One region of the Serratia sp. 2723 genome, then DNA from elsewhere that is predicted to be linked to it. Evidence: predicted binding sites of a transcription regulator. Region 1 holds the regulator's gene; each other region holds the start of a gene.
What was found. The regulator Fur, encoded in region 1, represses iron uptake genes when iron is present. The targets are predictions, from matches to a motif close to ATAATAATGAGAACNACTATCAA.
Positions count from the first base shown of each region.

Region 2: a site for Fur is predicted at 1,503-1,525, ahead of fhuA (ferrichrome porin FhuA). Genes of this name have one in related genera too.
Region 3: a site for Fur is predicted at 2,176-2,198, ahead of exbB (tol-pal system-associated acyl-CoA thioesterase). Genes of this name have one in related genera too.

Region 1 is NZ_JBNDIN010000003.1:57,554-63,624, forward strand. Features, by position in the region: gene ybfE (LexA regulated protein) at 222-509, shown strand; gene fldA (flavodoxin FldA) at 713-1,252, shown strand; gene fur (ferric iron uptake transcriptional regulator) at 1,562-2,008, shown strand; gene ABIE29_RS05170 (beta-N-acetylhexosaminidase) at 2,153-4,816, opposite strand; gene chiQ (ChiQ/YbfN family lipoprotein) at 4,835-5,161, opposite strand; gene chiP (chitoporin ChiP) at 5,212-6,071, opposite strand, start outside.
Region 2 is NZ_JBNDIN010000002.1:115,188-121,258, reverse strand. Features, by position in the region: gene mrcB (bifunctional glycosyl transferase/transpeptidase) at 1-1,300, shown strand, start outside; gene fhuA (ferrichrome porin FhuA) at 1,557-3,758, shown strand; gene fhuC (Fe3+-hydroxamate ABC transporter ATP-binding protein FhuC) at 3,806-4,603, shown strand; gene fhuD (Fe(3+)-hydroxamate ABC transporter substrate-binding protein FhuD) at 4,603-5,508, shown strand; gene fhuB (Fe(3+)-hydroxamate ABC transporter permease FhuB) at 5,505-6,071, shown strand, end outside.
Region 3 is NZ_JBNDIN010000002.1:321,368-327,438, forward strand. Features, by position in the region: gene ABIE29_RS04125 (shikimate 5-dehydrogenase) at 1-631, shown strand, start outside; gene exbD (TonB system transport protein ExbD) at 688-1,110, opposite strand; gene exbB (tol-pal system-associated acyl-CoA thioesterase) at 1,114-2,106, opposite strand; gene ABIE29_RS04140 (DedA family protein) at 2,596-3,252, shown strand; gene ABIE29_RS04145 (LysR substrate-binding domain-containing protein) at 3,267-4,172, opposite strand; gene ABIE29_RS04150 (zinc-dependent alcohol dehydrogenase family protein) at 4,278-5,300, shown strand; gene ABIE29_RS04155 (AraC family transcriptional regulator) at 5,297-6,071, opposite strand, start outside.

The DNA.
Region 1 (6,071 bases):
ACAGAATAGCTTAGCGCGTTTGTGGCTAAGTTAGGCATTGTCGTTGCTCCATCTGCTGGGGTAATATGGCGCGCTATAATTTTGCCACCCTGTCCAGGTGTGAAGCTGCGCTTGGCTGGGGGCGAATTTGGGTTAGGGTTTATTGGCCCGAATTGTGTAAATCAAACCGTCAGGAAGCGTAAACCGCTTTTTGATGCAAACTCCCTTGCAGTAGCGCAACAATGGCAAAAGAACAAACGGATCGCACGACGCTGGATTTGTTCGCAGATGAACGCCGTCCAGGGCGCCCGAAAACCAACCCGCTTTCCCGTGATGAACAGCTTAGAATTAATAAGCGCAATCAGCTACGACGGGACAAAGTGCGTGGATTACGGCGTGTGGAGCTGAAAATCAACGCAGACGCGGTAGATGCTCTGAACAAACTGGCCGACCAGCGCAATATCAGCCGCAGCGAATTGATCGAACAAATGCTGTTGGCCCAACTGGCGGAAGAACAGCCAGAACACTGATCTCTGCTGCCGCACGCGCGGCACGGCGTTAAGGATGACGCCAGATCGGTTCCACCTCCGCTGAGGCATCGCATAAACGCGATAAAACCTCAGGGCAAATTTCTGGCATGATACGCATTTACGGCTGAGCAAGCCTTCCCTTGGCAGCGCCTCAGGCCGCGTTTACGCAATACATTCATTTGAATTAAAAGGTTATTCTCACTATGGCTCATGTAGGCATTTTCTTTGGCAGCGACACTGGCAATACCGAAAACATTGCCAAGATGATCCAAAAGACGCTTCAGCAAAAATTCGGCAACGACGTGGCAGAAATCCACGACATCGCCAAAAGCAGTAAAGAAGATCTGGCAGCGTTTGACATCCTGCTGCTCGGTATCCCAACCTGGTACTACGGCGAAGCACAGTGCGACTGGGATGATTTCTTCCCGACGCTGGAAGATATCGACTTTAACGGCAAGCTGGTAGCGCTGTTTGGCTGTGGCGATCAGGAAGACTACGCGGAATATTTCTGCGATGCGATGGGCACCATCCGCGACATCATTGAACCACGCGGTGCGGCCATCGTCGGCCATTGGCCAACCAAAGGCTACCATTTCGAAGCCTCCAAGGGTCTGGCAGATGACGATCACTTTATCGGGCTGGCCATTGACGAAGATCGTCAACCTGAGCTGACCAACGAACGCGTAGACGCCTGGGTCAAGCAAATCAGTGAAGAGCTGAGCCTGGCCGAGATCGTCGGCTAAGCTCTGAACATATTGTAGGGGCGCCGTATACTGCGCCCTTCTGTTATCGGCATCACGGATTAGAGCAATAGAAGCTACAAGTTTGTAACTTCCTGCCTCGCCACGGTAGACTAAGACATCGGTTTATCCCATCCATCAAAGCTTTGCATGATTACCCTGTAAAAGTGCAAAGATATGTTTGTTAACAACCGGCGGTTTCTATTTGCAGCAACCGGTTCTATAATGAGACGCGATTAACGCTTTGTGCCGACCGATGCCATAGGCGAGAACGCCTCAACTTGATTAGCATAGTAACAGGACTGAATCCGCATGACTGATAACAACTCCGCATTGAAGAAGGCTGGCTTAAAAGTCACTCTTCCGCGACTCAAAATCCTGGAAGTCTTGCAGGATCCGGCATGCCATCACGTCAGTGCGGAAGATCTGTACAAAAAACTGATAGATATGGGCGAAGAAATTGGCCTGGCCACGGTATACCGCGTGCTGAACCAGTTTGACGACGCAGGTATTGTGACACGCCACAATTTTGAAGGCGGCAAGTCGGTATTCGAACTGACTCAGCAACACCACCACGATCACCTGATTTGCCTGGACTGCGGCAAAGTGATCGAGTTCAGCGACGAATCCATCGAAGTGCGTCAGCGCGATATCGCCAAGCAACACGGTATCAAGCTCACCAACCACAGCCTGTACCTGTACGGCCACTGTGAAACCGGCGATTGCCGCGAGAACGAAGCGCTGCACGACAAGAATTGATTCTGGCCCGCGCCAGAACGCGAAAACCGCCTACATGGCGGTTTTTTTATGCCCGGATGACAGAGAAAAAAATCCCCGGACAGGCCCGGGGAAAAATATCCACTCAATGATCACTATTGCAGTTTGCTCTCACCTCGCACTATTTTACGCTTTCACCGGTTCGGCGCGGCTGAAGCGTTTGCCGTCCGGGCTGATTGCACGGATTTGCACGTCACCCGCTACCGCAGGGCGCGCTTTATCGTCATAGCGCTGCCACTGTTTGCCGCCGTCGGTGGAATATTCAATCCCCAAACCTGGCAGAGAAATATTCGCTTCCAACTGACCACCGACGATACGTGCACCTGGAACCGGCAGGCGATAGCTCACGCCCGCTTTATCCATCTTGGCCAGCTCACGTTGACCAATCAGGTTAGCAAAGCGCAGCCAGTCCTGGTCCAGGGTTTTGGTATCGACCTGGTGGGTTTCGCCACCTTTGTACTCACGGCCAGCTTTGTAATCCTGCTCCCAGCTGGCGCGGTGCCATGCACGCTCTGCAAGCGACACTGCACGTGGGTAAATCATGTATTCCATCTGCTGGTCGGTACGCACGACTTCGCTCCACAGTTGTGCGGAAAGACCATATGCGCCCGGCCATGGTTTGTCGCTCTTGGCGGTGAAGTGGTTACCGTCACGGTCAACCGAGGTTTCGGCGTTCTGCGGCAGGTTGTTCGGCGCAAAGCTGAAGATCTTCTGCTCGTCGCTGAAGCGGGTGCCCCAGTAATAACCGTGTTCGTCCGGGCTGACTTCATATGGGAAGTCCATATAGACGTAGTCCGGGTTAGAGATCACCACGTCATAACCCTTGTTCGCCCAGTCGTTAGCCGAGTCGAAACCACCCCAGTACAGGGTATCCCAGAAGTTCACCGCCACATGCTTGGTCGCAAAGGCCTTCGAGTCTTTGGCATCTTTCAGGCCGTCCTGCCACGCCTGCATTCTGTCAATGCCGTGCGCTTTCACCAACTGGCTGACTTCCAGACCGAAGTAGCTTGGCAGGTGTTCCATATCTGCCACCTTGCCGTCTTTGATGATGGCCTGGCAAACCTGCGACTTGGCCCACGGCTTGTCTTCTTTGCTCAGATCGAGGATACCCTTGCCCGCTTCCGGTTTTTTCACGTCGGTATAGCCAGCACCCAGACGGATGTTCTTCGCTTCGTCCCCACCAAAGTGCCAGGTTTTCAGCGGTTGGCCGGCCTCTTTGTGCATCTGGGCCACTTCACCAATCACTTTGTCCACAAAGCTCTTGGACGAATCCAGGCATGGGTTCAGGTAGCTCTGGCGGTTGAAGTACTGCACCGAGGTGGTATTGGAGGTATCGGTCGGATCCACCAGGCGGAACTCGTTAGCCTCTTTCTCTTTCCCTTCGGCAAGCAGTTTCTTGTAGCGAGCTTCCATGGAAATAATCGCTGCACGAGCGTGCGCTGGCATGTCGATCTCAGGGATCACTTCAATCTGGCGCGCCTGAGCATATTTAACGATGTCGATATAGTCCTGACGGGAGAAGAAACCACCGTGCGGTGCCGGGCCAGAGCCATATTGCGGCATCAGGCAGGTGGTTTCACTCAGGTCATGGCAACGCTGGCCGCCCACTTCGGTCAACTCTGGCAGGCCAGGGATCTCAATACGCCAACCTTCATCATCCGTCAGGTGGAAGTGGAATTTGTTCAGCTTGTAGGCTGCCATCTGATCCAGCAGGCGCAATACGGCGTCTTTTTGGTGGAAGTTACGCGCCACGTCCAGGAAGATGCCGCGGTATTGGAAGCGCGGTGCATCTTTGGCATCCAGCGTCGCGATCTTCTTGCTACCATCCGAAGGGATTAGCGACAGGATGGATTGCAGACCATAGAACACCCCAGTCTGATCGAAACCGACGATCTCGGCACCTTTCTCGCCGATCTTCAGTTGGTAGGCACCTGGCACGGCCCGATCGCCTTTGAATGCAGCGGGCTTAATATCCGTCTTGATCGGATAACCGCTCTCCTGGCTCTCAATGCCCAACAGGGCAAAACGCTCGGCTGCTGCATCTGCCGCTGGCTTGGCCAAGGCGCTCAGTTCCAACGCCACGCCTTTGCTCAGGTCAATATCCTTCGCATGGACTTTAACTTCCATCGGGGTTGGGATGATTTGCCCACGCAGCGATGCCATCGGCAACACTTTCAGATCCTGGTTCTTGGTGAAGCGGCTTTCCGGCACCATCAGAATGTTGTTGTCATCCTTGGTACGCTTCCACTGGTCACCGGTGAACGGGGCAACAAACTGGTGAACATCTTCGGTATCGGTATTTGACAGGATCTTCGGCTGAGCATCGCCGGAAGTGGCATACCAGCGCGGCAGGAAGTCGGTGCGGAACAGCTGCCAGTATTCGGCAATAATCGGAATTTCCACCGCCTGGTTGGCCGGGAAGCTGGTGAATTTGTCCGTCGGCTCCAGCTTATACAGATCGCCGGTAATGTGGGTGATTTTGAACTGGTCGTTATCGACCTTCAGCGTCTGGCGCGGGCTGTGGAAATAGATCGCCCAGTCTTTATCTTTGATTTCCTGATTGCCGTTGGTCAAGGTGATCAGCACCTTGTGGCAGGACGCCCAGTCGGCACCCAGCTTGGCACAGTCCACGCCGTTCTCAGCGGCACGGTTATCCAACATTTTCAAATTGACCTGCAACTGGCTGAGTTGATCAACCACCTGCTGGCTGGCCATGGCAGAACCTACACTGCCCAAGAGTCCAAAGGTAGCCGTCAGGGCGGCGAGAGCACTCATCTTAAACTTGTTCATCTGCAACCTCTTGCGTAATCAGTTGTTGTTTGCGCGAATTTCTTTCCACAGCTTGCCGCATTTGGCGTCATACGCCTGGCCATTGCCGGTATGGGCGGCCTGGATGCAGCTTTGATAATCCAGCACCCGCACGGTTTCCTGTTCAGCGAACTGTTGATGCTGTTTCTCTTGCTTCAACACGTTCAGCACCGCCTGGCAGGCCTGCAATTTTTCTGGCGAACCTTCTGCGGTATTGATACAGGCGCTGTAGGCCTGGCGCAGCTTGACATCTTCCGGGGGCGCGGCAGATTGCGAGCAGGCGCTAAGCCCGGCAACCGCAGCCATAATCAGCATCAGTTTTTTCATGGTTAAAGTCCTGTGACATTTCCCCGGCAGCCTGGCCACCGGGGAGTGCATTAGAAGATGGTGAACGGTGCGATAACGATGAATTTGACGTCTTTCTCGTCCTGGAAGATGTTGCCGTAACCGCCGCCCCAGCTTGGGATATCGGAATGGTTGTCATACTGCGTGAAGTGCAGTTTGAACAGGGTGCCTTTGGCGCGCCCGTCCTGCATGGTGTACATCGCATCCAGGCTGTAAGCACTCTCTCTCAGGCGCTGGCTCTGATCGTAAATCGGATTGGTGCTTGGCTTGGCGTCCCAGGCGTAAACGTAGGAAGCGCCGACGGCCATACCAGGCAGGTTCCAATTGCTCAGGTCATACATCACGCCACCGAACACGGCTTTTTCGCCGTTGGCGTTAAAGTCGGAGCGGTTATCCCACCAGATATCGAGGCGGCCGTTTGAGGAGGCATAGGTCGGGGTCATACGCTGCAGGAAGAAGCCTTGGTTACCTTCCGCCTTGACCATGGTGCCTTCCAGACGCCAGTTGAACTGGCCGGTGGTATAACCGAAGGTCAGTGCCTGCAACCACGCCAGGCCATCATAGATGCTGTTCGGATCGCTATTGTCACCGATACGGTCTTCAGCGCCGTAAAACTGGTAGCTGGTGGTCAGCGGATTACCGGCCAGATCAAACTTGTAAGACGCCTTGGTGAAATACTGATTCACGTAGCCTTGCGCCTGGCCAAATGCGGCTTCCAGCACCAGGTTGTTCTTGAAATCGTATTTGGCACCCAGCGAGTGCAGGTAGGAAACGTCGGTCTTGCGATCGTTCTGACGGAAGTCGTCCATCTCGATGTGCCAAGGCGCTTTGTACTTGTTGGTCCACATGTAGGAAAAACTCAGCGCACCTGAATCGCCATAGTCAAAGTTGG
Region 2 (6,071 bases), on a different contig from region 1:
CGCTCGTCCGCTGGGCGTACAACCGAAAGGTGGGGTGATTTCACCACAGCCTGCGTTTATGCAACTGGTGCGTCAGGAGTTGCAGGCCAAGCTGGGTGACAAGGTTAACGATCTGTCCGGTGTGAAGATCTTCACTACGCTGGATCCGGTTTCACAGGATGCGGCCGAGAAGGCGGTGGAAGACGGTATCCCGGCGCTGCGTGCCGCGCGCCATCTCAAAGATCTGGAAGCGGCGATGGTGATTGTCGATCGCTTTACCGGTGAAGTACGTGCCATGGTGGGCGGTGCCGATCCTCAGTTTGCCGGCTTTAACCGTGCGTTGCAGGCGCGCCGTCTGGTGGGGTCATTGGCCAAGCCGCCAACCTATCTGACCGCGTTGTCGGAACCGGATAAGTATCGGCTCAATACCTGGCTGGCCGATCAGCCACTGTCGATCAAACTGTCTAATGGCAGTTCGTGGCAACCAAACAACTACGATCGCCAGTTCCGTGGCCGGGTGATGCTGGTGGATGCGTTGGCCAATTCGCTCAACGTGCCAACGGTCAACCTGGGGATGTCGGTGGGGCTGGATCAGATCAGCGCTACCCTGCAAAAGTTGGGTATTCCTAAATCGGCGATCACCCCGGTGCCTTCCATGTTGCTGGGGGCCATCGGCCTGACGCCAATGGAAGTGGCGCAGGAATACCAGACCATCGCCAGCGGGGGCAACCGTGCGCCACTGTCTGCGGTGCGTTCGGTGATTGCCGAAGATGGCACCGCGTTGTATCAGAGCTTCCCTCAGGCGGAGCGTATGGTGCCAGCACAGGCGGCTTACCTGACCTTGTATGCCATGCAGCAGGGTGTGGCACGCGGGACTTCCCGTTCGCTGTCGGTCAAGTTCCCCAATTACAATCTGGCCGCTAAAACCGGTACCACTAACGATCTGCGTGACAGTTGGTTTGCCGGTATCGACGGCAAGGAAGTGGCGATTGCCTGGGTAGGGCGTGACAATAACGGCCCAGCCAAGCTGACCGGTGCCAACGGTGCCTTGACGCTGTATCGTCGCTATCTGGAAAACCAGACGCCGCTGGTACTGAAGCTGCAACAACCTGAAGGCATTAGCCAGATGGGCATTGATTCTGCCGGTAACTTTATCTGTGGAGGCAGCAGTTGGCGCACCATCCCGGTTTGGACGGAGAACCCGCAGGGGCTATGCCAGGCGAGCCAGGCAGCACAGCAGCAAACTCAACAGCAGCAGGCTGGTGAGCAGAAAGATGCCGATGGCGTTGCTGGCTGGATAAAAGATATGTTTGGCAAATAAATCCCAGCCGTTATGTTAAGCATATTTATCATTTGATTTTACTGTGTTATCAAGCCCGTAGCGTTCTGTTACGGGCTTTACTTTCTTTAACGTCTATTTTATTTCCACTCGGTTAACCTGGTTACCAGGCCAATCCCATAGCCTTTTTACGGCTGAAATACGCTTGCAGTTCAGTTAGCCTTCTGCATAAAATGCCGCGCTTATAATAATTATTCTCGTTCACATTCGTTATCACACCACACCAGAGAAATCAGACATGCCGACCAAGCGTCACTCCCCATCACCGGCCAAATCAGGCTTGTTCCCCGTAAGCGTTTTGGCTGCCACGATTGCGGCTACGCTAACCTTGCCCGCGGTTGCAGCTCAGACGACTGCTGCCGCGGATGCCGATACCATAACGGTGGTAGGGGGCGGTAGCGGAGGTACTTCACAGGAAAGCGCCTGGGGCCCGGTTGGCACCATCGTGGCGAAACGCAGCGCGACCGGCACCAAAACCGATACGCCGTTGGTGAAGACTCCTCAATCGGTGTCGGTGGTCACGCGTGAACAGATGGACGTGATGCAGCCTTCCTCGGTGAAAGAGGCGTTAGGCTTCACTCCTGGTGTGATGGTGGGCAGCCGTGGCAGCTCCAACGTCTATGATGCGGTTTATATTCGTGGTTTTGGCTCGGTCAACCAGAATATCTATCTGGACGGTTTGAAGCTGCAAGGCGACTATTTTAACGAAGCCGTGATCGATCCTTATTTCCTTGAGCGGGCCGAAGTGCTGCGCGGGCCTTCTTCCGTGCTTTACGGTAAAAGCAGCCCGGGTGGGATTGTCTCGCTGATCAGCAAGCGCCCAACCACGGAGCCGCTGAAAGAAATCCAATTTAAAATGGGCACAGATAATCTGTTCCAGACCGGTTTTGATTTCAGCAATGCATTGGATGATGACGGCAAGTATTCCTTCCGCCTGACCGGGTTGGTGAAAGATGCTGACGCTCAGCAGGAGATGGCCAAGGAAAAACGCTATACCATTGCGCCTTCATTCAGCTGGCAGCCCGATGAGCATACCAACCTGACGCTGTATTCTTACCTGCAAAACGATCCTAACCTCGGCTACTACGGTTGGTTGCCGATGCAGGGAACGGTGGTCAACGCGCCTTATGGCAAGCTACCAACCAGCTTCAACGAAGGTGAAAAGAGTAACTTCTATTCGCGCCAGACGCGCATGTTTGGTTACAGCTTCTCTCATGATTTCGATGATACCTGGACTGTGCGCCAGAACCTGCGTTATATGCAACTGCATACCAACCAGAACAATATCTATGGCACCGGGGTCAACGCCGACAACACCACTCTCAACCGCAACTATATCGCTTCGGATGAGCGCCTGAATAACTTCAGCGTTGATACTCAGGGCCAGGCCAGGTTTGCTACTGGCCGTGTAGATCATACGCTGCTGGCTGGCGTAGATTTTATGCGCATGAGTAACGATATTCAGGGCGGCTGGGGCGTTGCGGCTCCTCTGGATCTGGCTAACCCGCAGTTCGGCAATGACAGCAGAGGATCGTTAAACCCAACCAGTAAGGTCAATGGCCAACGGCAGGTGGGTATTTATCTGCAGGAACAGGCCGAGTGGAACCAATGGATCCTGACTGCCGGTACGCGCTATGACTGGGCTAAGAGCACCGTTGAGGATCGCACCGACATGGCTACGATCCCCTTCAGCGAGCAGAAAGACCACCAGTCTACCAATCGCATCGGCCTGAACTATCTGTTCGATAACGGCATCTCGCCGTATGTCAGCTACGCGCAGTCCTTCGAGCCGAACGTGGGCGCAGGTTATGACGGCAAAGCCTTCGTTCCTTCCAAAGGCGAACAGTATGAAGCTGGCGTGAAATACATGCCGAAAGATCGCCCCGTCTCTGCCACCATTGCCATCTACCAACTGACCAAGTCAAATAACCTGGTCACGGATGTTGAGCATGCCGATAAAGGTTGGTTCCAGCAGCAAACCGGGGAGATCCGCTCTCGCGGCGTAGAGTTGGAAGGCAAAGCGGCGCTGACGGCTAACGTCAACCTGCTGGCGTCCTACACCTATACCGATGCCGAATACACCGCAGACACCACCAACCAGGGCAATACACCGGCGATCATTCCCAAGCATATGGCCTCGCTGTGGGGGGATTATACCTTCCATGAGACGGCGTTGAGTGGCCTGACGCTGGGCGCGGGTGTGCGCTATACCGGTTCAACCTATGGTGATGAAGCCAACACCTTCAAAGTGCCGGACTACACCGTGTGGAATACTGTGATCAAGTATGATTTGGCGCGCTTCGATCTGCCAGGCTCTTCCGTGGCACTTAACGTCAACAACCTGTTTGATAAAGAGTATGTGTCCAGCTGTTTCGCCACCTATGGCTGTTTCTGGGGTGCAGAACGTCAAGTGGTCGCCACGGCAACCTTCAGTTTCTAATCGGCTAACGGGAGCGGCCTTTGGTCGCTCCCCGGCAAGCAGGGCCTATGCAGGATAAACACCTTAATCGCGATGCTACGTTCCAGCTCGACGGCGTGAGCTTTGCCGTGCCAGGGCGGGTGCTGTTACAACCGCTGTCACTGGCTTTTCCTCAAGGCAAAGTCTGTGGATTGATTGGTCATAATGGCTCCGGCAAATCCACGCTGCTGAAAATCCTTGGCCGTCACCAAAACCCTACCGCTGGCCAGGCATTGCTTGATGGGCAACCGCTGGGCCAATGGGACAGCAAAGCCTTTGCTCGCCAAGTGGCCTACTTGCCGCAGCAATTACCCGCAGCGGAAGGGATGACGGTGCGCGAACTGGTCGCCATCGGCCGCTATCCTTGGCACGGCGCGTTAGGGCGTTTCAAAGCTGGCGATCGCGAGCTGGTGGAAGAGGCTATCGGGCTGGTGGGGCTGAAACCCTTTGCCAACCGCCTGGTAGACAGCCTCTCAGGCGGTGAACGTCAACGGGCCTGGCTGGCGATGATGGTCGCACAGGATAGCCGTTGTCTGCTGCTGGATGAACCGACCTCGGCGTTGGATATCGCCCATCAGGTTGAAGTGCTGGCGTTGATCCAGCGCCTGAGCCATGAGCGTGGCCTGACGGTGATTGCAGTGCTGCATGACATCAACATGGCGGCCCGTTATTGCGACCATCTGGTGGCGTTACGCGGCGGCGAAATGATTGCCCAGGGGTCATCGCTCGAGTTGATGCAAGGGCCGGTGCTGGAACAGATCTACGGCATCCCGATGGGCATATTGCCGCACCCGAGTGGTGGTGCACCTGTGAGCTTCGTTTATTAATGCCTACCTCTGCCGATTTTCATCATGACCCGCTGCGCCGGCGTTTATTAACGGCGATGGCCTTATCGCCTCTGTTGTTCTCTTTACCGTCGCGTGCGAGGGGTTTGCCCGATATCACCCGTATCGCGGCATTGGAGTGGCTACCGGTCGAGCTGCTGATCGCACTGGGCGTGATGCCGCAGGCGGTTGCCGATATCCACAACTACAACCTGTGGGTACAAGATCCTCGGTTGCCGGATTCGGTGATCGACGTCGGTCAACGTACCGAACCCAATCTGGAGCTGTTGCAACAGCTCAAACCTTCTCTGATCCTGCTTTCCAAAGGCTATGGCCCTTCGCCACAAAAACTGCAGCCTATCGGCCCGACCATGGAGTTTGGCTTTAACGACGGCAGCGGTAAACCGCTCACCGTGGGCAAAAACTCGCTGCTGCAATTGGCACAGCGGCTAGGTCTGGAGGCGCGGGCTACCCAGCATCTGCAACAGTTTGATGCTTTCATGCTGGAGGCGCGTAACCGCCTGGCGGGGTATCGGCAACAGCCGTTGCTGCTGTTTTCTTTGCTCGATCCTCGGCACGTGTTGGTGATTGGCCAGAAGAGCCTGTTTCAGGAAGTGATGGATCAGCTAGGCATCGAGAATGCCTGGCAGGGGGAAACCAACTTCTGGGGGACCTCGGTGGTGGGGATCGAACGTCTGGCGACAATAAAAAATGCGCGAGCGATTTATCTCGATCACGGTAATCAAGCCATGATGGATAAGGTCAGCAAGACGCCACTGTGGCAGGCCTTGCCGTTTATCCGTCAGGGCCAACTGCGGCAGGTTCCAGCGGTGTGGTTCTACGGTGCCACGCTGTCGGCCATGCGTTTTTGCCGCTTGCTGGAGCAGGCACAGGAGACCCGCTCATGAGTGCACGCCTGCGTATCTTGCCGATAGCGCTGATCCTGCTATTGCTGGCTGCGGCGGGTGGCCTGACGCTCTTCAACCTGCTGCATCAACTGCCGTGGGGCCAGTGGTCGCAGGCGTTGGTTCAGCCCGACATCGACAATGTCGATCAGATGTTGTTTCACTACAGCCTGTTGCCACGCCTGTCGGTATCGTTATTGGTGGGGGCCGGACTGGGATTGGTCGGCGTACTGTTCCAGCAGGTATTACGCAATCCCCTGGCGGAACCCGCCACGCTTGGCGTGGCTGCCGGGGCTCAGCTTGGCTTGACGATTGCCATCCTGTGGATGCTGCCTGGGGGCGAATTGACCCGACAACTGGCGGCGATGGTCGGTGCCATTGTGGTCGGCGGGCTGGTGTTCGGCGTTGCCTGGGGCAAACGGATGTCGCCCGTGACGTTGATTCTGGCCGGTCTGGTACTTGGGCTGTACTGCGGGGCGGTCAATAGCCTGCTGGCGTTGTTCAATTACGATCGGCTGCAAGGTTTGTTCCTGTGGAGCACCGGTGCGCTTAATCAGCAGGATTGG
Region 3 (6,071 bases), on a different contig from region 1:
TGCGGTTTCCATGCCGTTCAAGGAAAGCTGTATTCCGTTCCTTGATGAGCTGGATGCATCTGCCACGGCGATTGAGTCGGTCAATACCATCGTCAACGACGACGGCTTCTTGCGGGCCTATAACACCGACTATATCGCCATCGCCAAACTGCTGGCGAAATACCAGATCCCCCCTGCCACCTCGTTTGCCCTGCGTGGCAGCGGCGGTATGGCCAAAGCGGTGACCGCCGCCCTGCGCGATGCCGGGTTCAAGAAGGGTTATATCATTGCGCGCAACCCACAGACGGGCCAGGCGCTGGCAGCACAGTATGGCTATCAGTGGCAACCAGAGGTCGGAGATTTACAGGTTGAGATGGTGATTAACGTCACGCCAATCGGCATGGCGGGCGGAAGCGAAGCCGAGCAGTTGTCCTTTGAACCGGCCACCATCAAGGCTGCCAAGATCGCCTTCGACGTGGTGGCTTTACCGGCAGAAACCCCGCTGATCCGCCATGCCCGTGAACAGGGTTTGCAGGTAGTAACTGGAGCCGAAGTGATCGCTCTACAGGCATTGGAACAGTTTGTGTTGTACACCGGCGTGCGCCCCACCGATGAGCAAATCACCCGCGCTGCGGCACATGCACGTGGCTAAATAGCGCCCTCTTCTTCGAGTTAGACAACCCGAAGAAGAGGAAATGGCCGGGTGGATTACTTGGCCACGCCTTCCATACCCACCAGCCCTACTTTCAGGTAGCCGGCTTTGCGTAGCGTATCCATCACGCTCATCAGCGTTTCATAATCTACGGTCTTGTCCGCCTGGAAGAAGATGGTGGTTTCTTTATTCGCCTGCGTACGTTGATCCAGCACCGACGTCAGTTGTTCCGCCGTCACCGGCTCATCACCCACGTACAGCTGCTTGTCTGCCTTCACCGACAGGAACACCGGTTTTTCCGGACGCGGCTGCGGTTTAGCGGAAGAAGCGGGCAGATCGACACGAATATCTACCGTTGCCAGCGGCGCAGCCACCATAAAGATGATCAACAGCACCAGCATGACGTCGATAAACGGCGTCACGTTGATTTCATGCAGTTCGCCGCTGTCGTCCAGATCTTCATTTAAGCGCATCGCCATAACTCACCCCACCCGCAGCTGGTGCGCATGCTGCGAACGTTTGGCATCGGCCGAGGCCGCCAGATCCAGATCGCGGCCCAACAGCAGCAGCACCTGTGCCGCCACATCACCCACCTGAGCACGGTGGCCGCCAATAACGCGAGCAAAAATGTTGTAGATCACTACCGCCGGGATGGCCGCAACCAGACCAAGAGCGGTGGCCAACAGGGCTTCCGCAATGCCCGGGGCAACGACCGCCAGGTTGGTGGTTTGCGAATGGGCAATGCCGATAAAGCTGTTCATGATGCCCCATACGGTGCCGAACAGGCCGACAAACGGTGAAATGGCACCGATGGTGGCCAGGAAGCCATTGCCGCGCCCCAACTGACGCCCGTAGGCCGCTACGCGGCGTTCCAGACGGAAACCGGTACGCTCTTTAATGCCGTTGTTGTCATTAGAGGCCGCCGACAACTCCAGTTCGTTCTGCGCATCTTGCAGCAGTACCGCACTGATGCTCTCTTGCGAGAAGCTTTGCGCCAGTTCGGAGGCATCGTCCAGCGAACGCACGTCGGCCAGTGCCAACTGCTCACGACGCAGACGGCGCTTGGAACGAAACAGCTCACTGCCTTTGGCAAACAGAATGGTCCAGGTGACGATAGACGCCAGCACCAGGCCAATCATCACGATTTTCACCACGATATCAGCGTGTTGATACATGCCCCAGACGGAAAGGTCCATGCCACGCGTTTCGGGCGGTTGGATGGTCGGTTCAGGATTAACCGGGGCGATATTCTCCGGGGTACCCACCACTGGAGTTACTGCTGCTGGTGCGGCCGGTGTCGTCGCCGCAGCAACGCTTTGCGCAACGGCTGGTGCAGTAGCCGGAGCCGCCTGAGCGTTGCCCACCAACCCCACTACCAATACCAGTGAGGCGATCACACTGCGCCCTAATGCGCCCCATTGCCCACGGCCTGCGCCCTGAGCACTTAGATTTGTCATTTTGCCAGCCGTTTTCACGCTGTGCCTCCACCCATTTCAACATTTAAGGAAGAATTCAGCGTGCGATCATATCAAACCAATCAGGGATTGATAGTAGTTATCATTATTATTTGAAGAATTACGCATCGATGAGCAAAAAATGATACAACCCCAGTCACTATCAGGGTTTGCGCGTCGTCTGGCATAACATTACCTACCCATGATGCTAACAAAACCATCACTCAAACTGCTGATTTTTACCCCAACAGGCCATAAAATCACACAGTAAGGCAGGAGGTTTTACGGCGTTTTTACTTGGCCATACCGACGGTCGCCTATACTTTTTCCGAGTTTTACAGCCTTTGCCACATTTTCCATGCTCTGTTTAATGTCCGCTTAAGCTAATAGCGGTACACTACATGGTGCTCTAGGGCCTCACTGCCGTGTGTGGCCTAAATTTACCGGCGAGCATGGCTATAACAGCACGGTAGCCTATAGAAAGTCAGCCCAGGCACCCCAGGATAAAGAATGGATGTATTAAGAGAGATTGTTCACGCACTGTGGACGCAAGACTTTACTGCACTTGCCGATCCCAGCGTGATTTGGGTGGTTTATGCCGTCCTTTTTACCACCTTGTTTTTGGAAAACGGTTTGTTGCCCGCCTCCTTCCTGCCTGGAGATAGCTTACTGCTGTTGGCCGGTGCCTTGATCGCCAAAGGCGTGATGAACTTTATCCCCACGCTGATTATTCTGACGGTCGCCGCCAGCCTTGGCTGTTGGCTCAGCTATCTGCAAGGGCGATGGCTTGGCCATACCTCGGTGGTGAAAGGCTGGTTGTTACAGCTACCGGCCCAATACCACCAACGCGCGTACATGCTGTTTAACCGCCACGGCCTGGTCGCTCTGCTGATTGGCCGTTTCCTGGCGTTTGTACGCACCCTGTTGCCTACCATGGCCGGTATCTCGGGCCTCAATAGTGCCCGTTTTCAAATTTTTAACTGGCTCAGCGGCTTGCTGTGGGTAAGTTCGGTGGTCACGCTGGGCTATGCCTTTAGCCAAATCCCGCTGGTTAAACGCCACGAAGATCAGGTGATGGCGGGGCTGATGATCCTGCCAATGGTGCTGTTGGTCGTTGGGCTGCTGGGCGTGATGCTGGTCGTTTGGCGGAAAAAACGCGCCTCCTGAACCGGGTGGCGCGACTATAGCGTCATCCTGGCGGGCAGGTGGCTGACCAGCGCATCCACCGCCAGCCGTACTTTCAAGGGTAAATGTGGCGTGAGCGGCCAGACGGCATGCACCTCAAAATCTTTCCCCGGTACGTCCCCCAACACCTGCTGCAATCGGCCTTCTTGCAAGGCATCACGGATTAACCAACATGGTAGCCAGGCGATGCCAAACCCGGCCACCGCCGCGTCGGCAATCGCCTGCAGATCGTCCATCAACAAGCGGGGCTTCGGCATCACTTCTCGCGTTGTTCCGTCTGCCTGCGGGATCAACCAGCTACGTGTCATTGCGGCGTGGCGATAAGCGATGGCATCGTGCAGAGGTAGTTCCTCAACGCTTCCTGGCGTACTACAGCGAGCCAGATAATCCGGCGAGGCACACAGGGTCATGCGGTTATCCCCTAGCCTTCTCGCCACCAACCCGGCGCTGTCCGGCAATGGGCCGTTACGCACCGCAAGATCGAATCCTTCCTCGACCAAATCCACCACCCGATCGCTGAATGACAGATCGAGTTCCAATCCTGGATGCTCACGCGACAATGCGGTAAGCACCGGCGCGATACACAGGCGGCCAATCAGCACTGGCATCGAGACCCGTAACCGGCCACTGACCTGCCGCTTACCGCTTTCCAGCAGGTTCTCTGCGACGCGGATCTCTTCCAACGCCCGTAAACAACGCTCATAGAACAGCGCGCCATCGTCAGTCAGGTTCAGGCTGCGGGTGGTGCGGTGAAACAGGCGTACGCCCAACCGTTGCTCCAACCGGGCGATAGTTTTGCCCACCGCCGAGCGGGAGAGATGCAACCTGTTGGCCGCCAGCGCAAAACTGCCCGCCTCCACCACGCTGACCAATACCGAAATGCCGCTTAATCGGTCACTCATCACTTGTAGCCTTTTAGGAAACAATCTTGTGAAATTTTATCGCCACTGGTGATTTTAAATCAACGCTATTATCTGTGAATATCTTCAACCCATCAGGAGCACCTCATGACCGAAACCATGCAACGCTGGACGATGAACGCCGTAGGGCGTGAACATCTGCAATTAACCGAGAGCGCCATTCCACAGCCCGGCCCACATCAGATTCGGGTGAAAGTGAACGCCGTGGCGCTGAATTACCGCGATAAAATGGTGATAGAAGGCACCATGCCGTTGGATCTGCCGCTGCCGTTTACCCCAGCCTCGGATATGGCTGGCGTGGTAGACGCGGTGGGAGGCGGCAGCACGCGTTTTCGCCCTGGCGATCGGGTGATCTCTACCTTTAGCCCAGACTGGATCGACGGTAAACCTGACGGTGATGCCCGCATTCCGCCTTATCGTGCATCAGGCGGTACCTATCAAGGGATGCTGGCCGAATACGTGGTGGTCGATGAAAACTGGCTGAGCGCAGCTCCCGGCACGCTAGACGATGCCGAAGCCAGTACCTTACCCTGCGCTGGGCTGACGGCCTGGTTTGCCTTGGTAGAACGCGGGCATTTGCGTGCCGGGGAATCGGTATTGGTACAAGGCACCGGTGGCGTTGCCTTATTCGCGCTACAGATTGCCAAAGCCCACGGAGCACAGGTCTTTGTCACCTCCGGCAGCGAAGAGAAGCTGCTACGTGCCAAGGCGTTAGGGGCCGATCACGGCATTCACCGCCTGGGAGAGGATTGGGTGGAGTCGATCTATCAACTGACTCAAGATCGCGGTATCGATCATATTGTCGAAACCGTTGGCGGCAGCAATCTGGCCAATTCACTACGCGCCGTGGCGATACATGGCCGTATCTCGGTCATTGGCGTGCTGGAGGGTTTTGATATTGCCATTCCAGCTAGCCTATTGCTGCTGAAATCGCCGCAGATCCAGGGCATCGGTGTAGGCCACCGCCGCGCATTGGAAGATTTGGTACGCGCCGTCGACGCCAACGGCATCAAGCCTGTCATCGACCAGCGTTACCGTTTCGATCAGCTACCCGCGGCGCTCGATCACCTCGATCGCGGCCCGTTCGGCAAAATCGTACTGACGCGTTAACCTTGCATGATGGCGCTATTGTCCCGCAGCCGGGCGATCTCATCGCTCGGCGTAATGCCAAACAGCCGCTTAAACTCGCGGCTGAACTGCGAAGCACTCTCGTAGCCCACGCGGATCGCCGCCGTGCTGGCCTTCAGGCCGTCATGCACCATCAGCAAACGCGCCTTGTGCAGGCGATACGACTTCACATACTGCAGCGGCGAGGTGTTGGTCACCGCCTTGAAGTTATGGTGAAACGCCGACACGCTCATGTTCACTTCGTACGCCAACTGTTCGACGTTGAGGTTCTCGGCATATTGATTCTCAATCCGCCGTAACGCCTTGGCGATCTGGCTGAAATGGGTATGCCGGTTAACCAGTTCCTGCAACGAAGCACCGCAACTGCCACGCAGCACGTAATAAAGCAGCTCACGCACGATCTGTGGCCCCAGCACCCGAGCATCCAGCGGTTTCTCCATCACGTCCAACAGGCGTTCGGTGGCGCATAACATTTCATCGCTAAGCACTGAGAGGTTAACGCCGCAACTTTCCCCCCTGGGTTGCATCAGATAATCATCATCACCGATATCGATCAGCAGATCCTGTAGCATCTGGGTGTCAATATTGACCGCCAGCCCCACCAGCGGCTGTTCCGGGCTGGCAAAGGTTTCACACTCAAACGGTAGTGATACCGTCATCAGCAGGTAATTGCGCGGATCGTACTGAAACACCTTGCTGCCACAGTAGCCCACCTTGTGGCCCTGAAAGATGATGACGATGCCAGGCTCATAC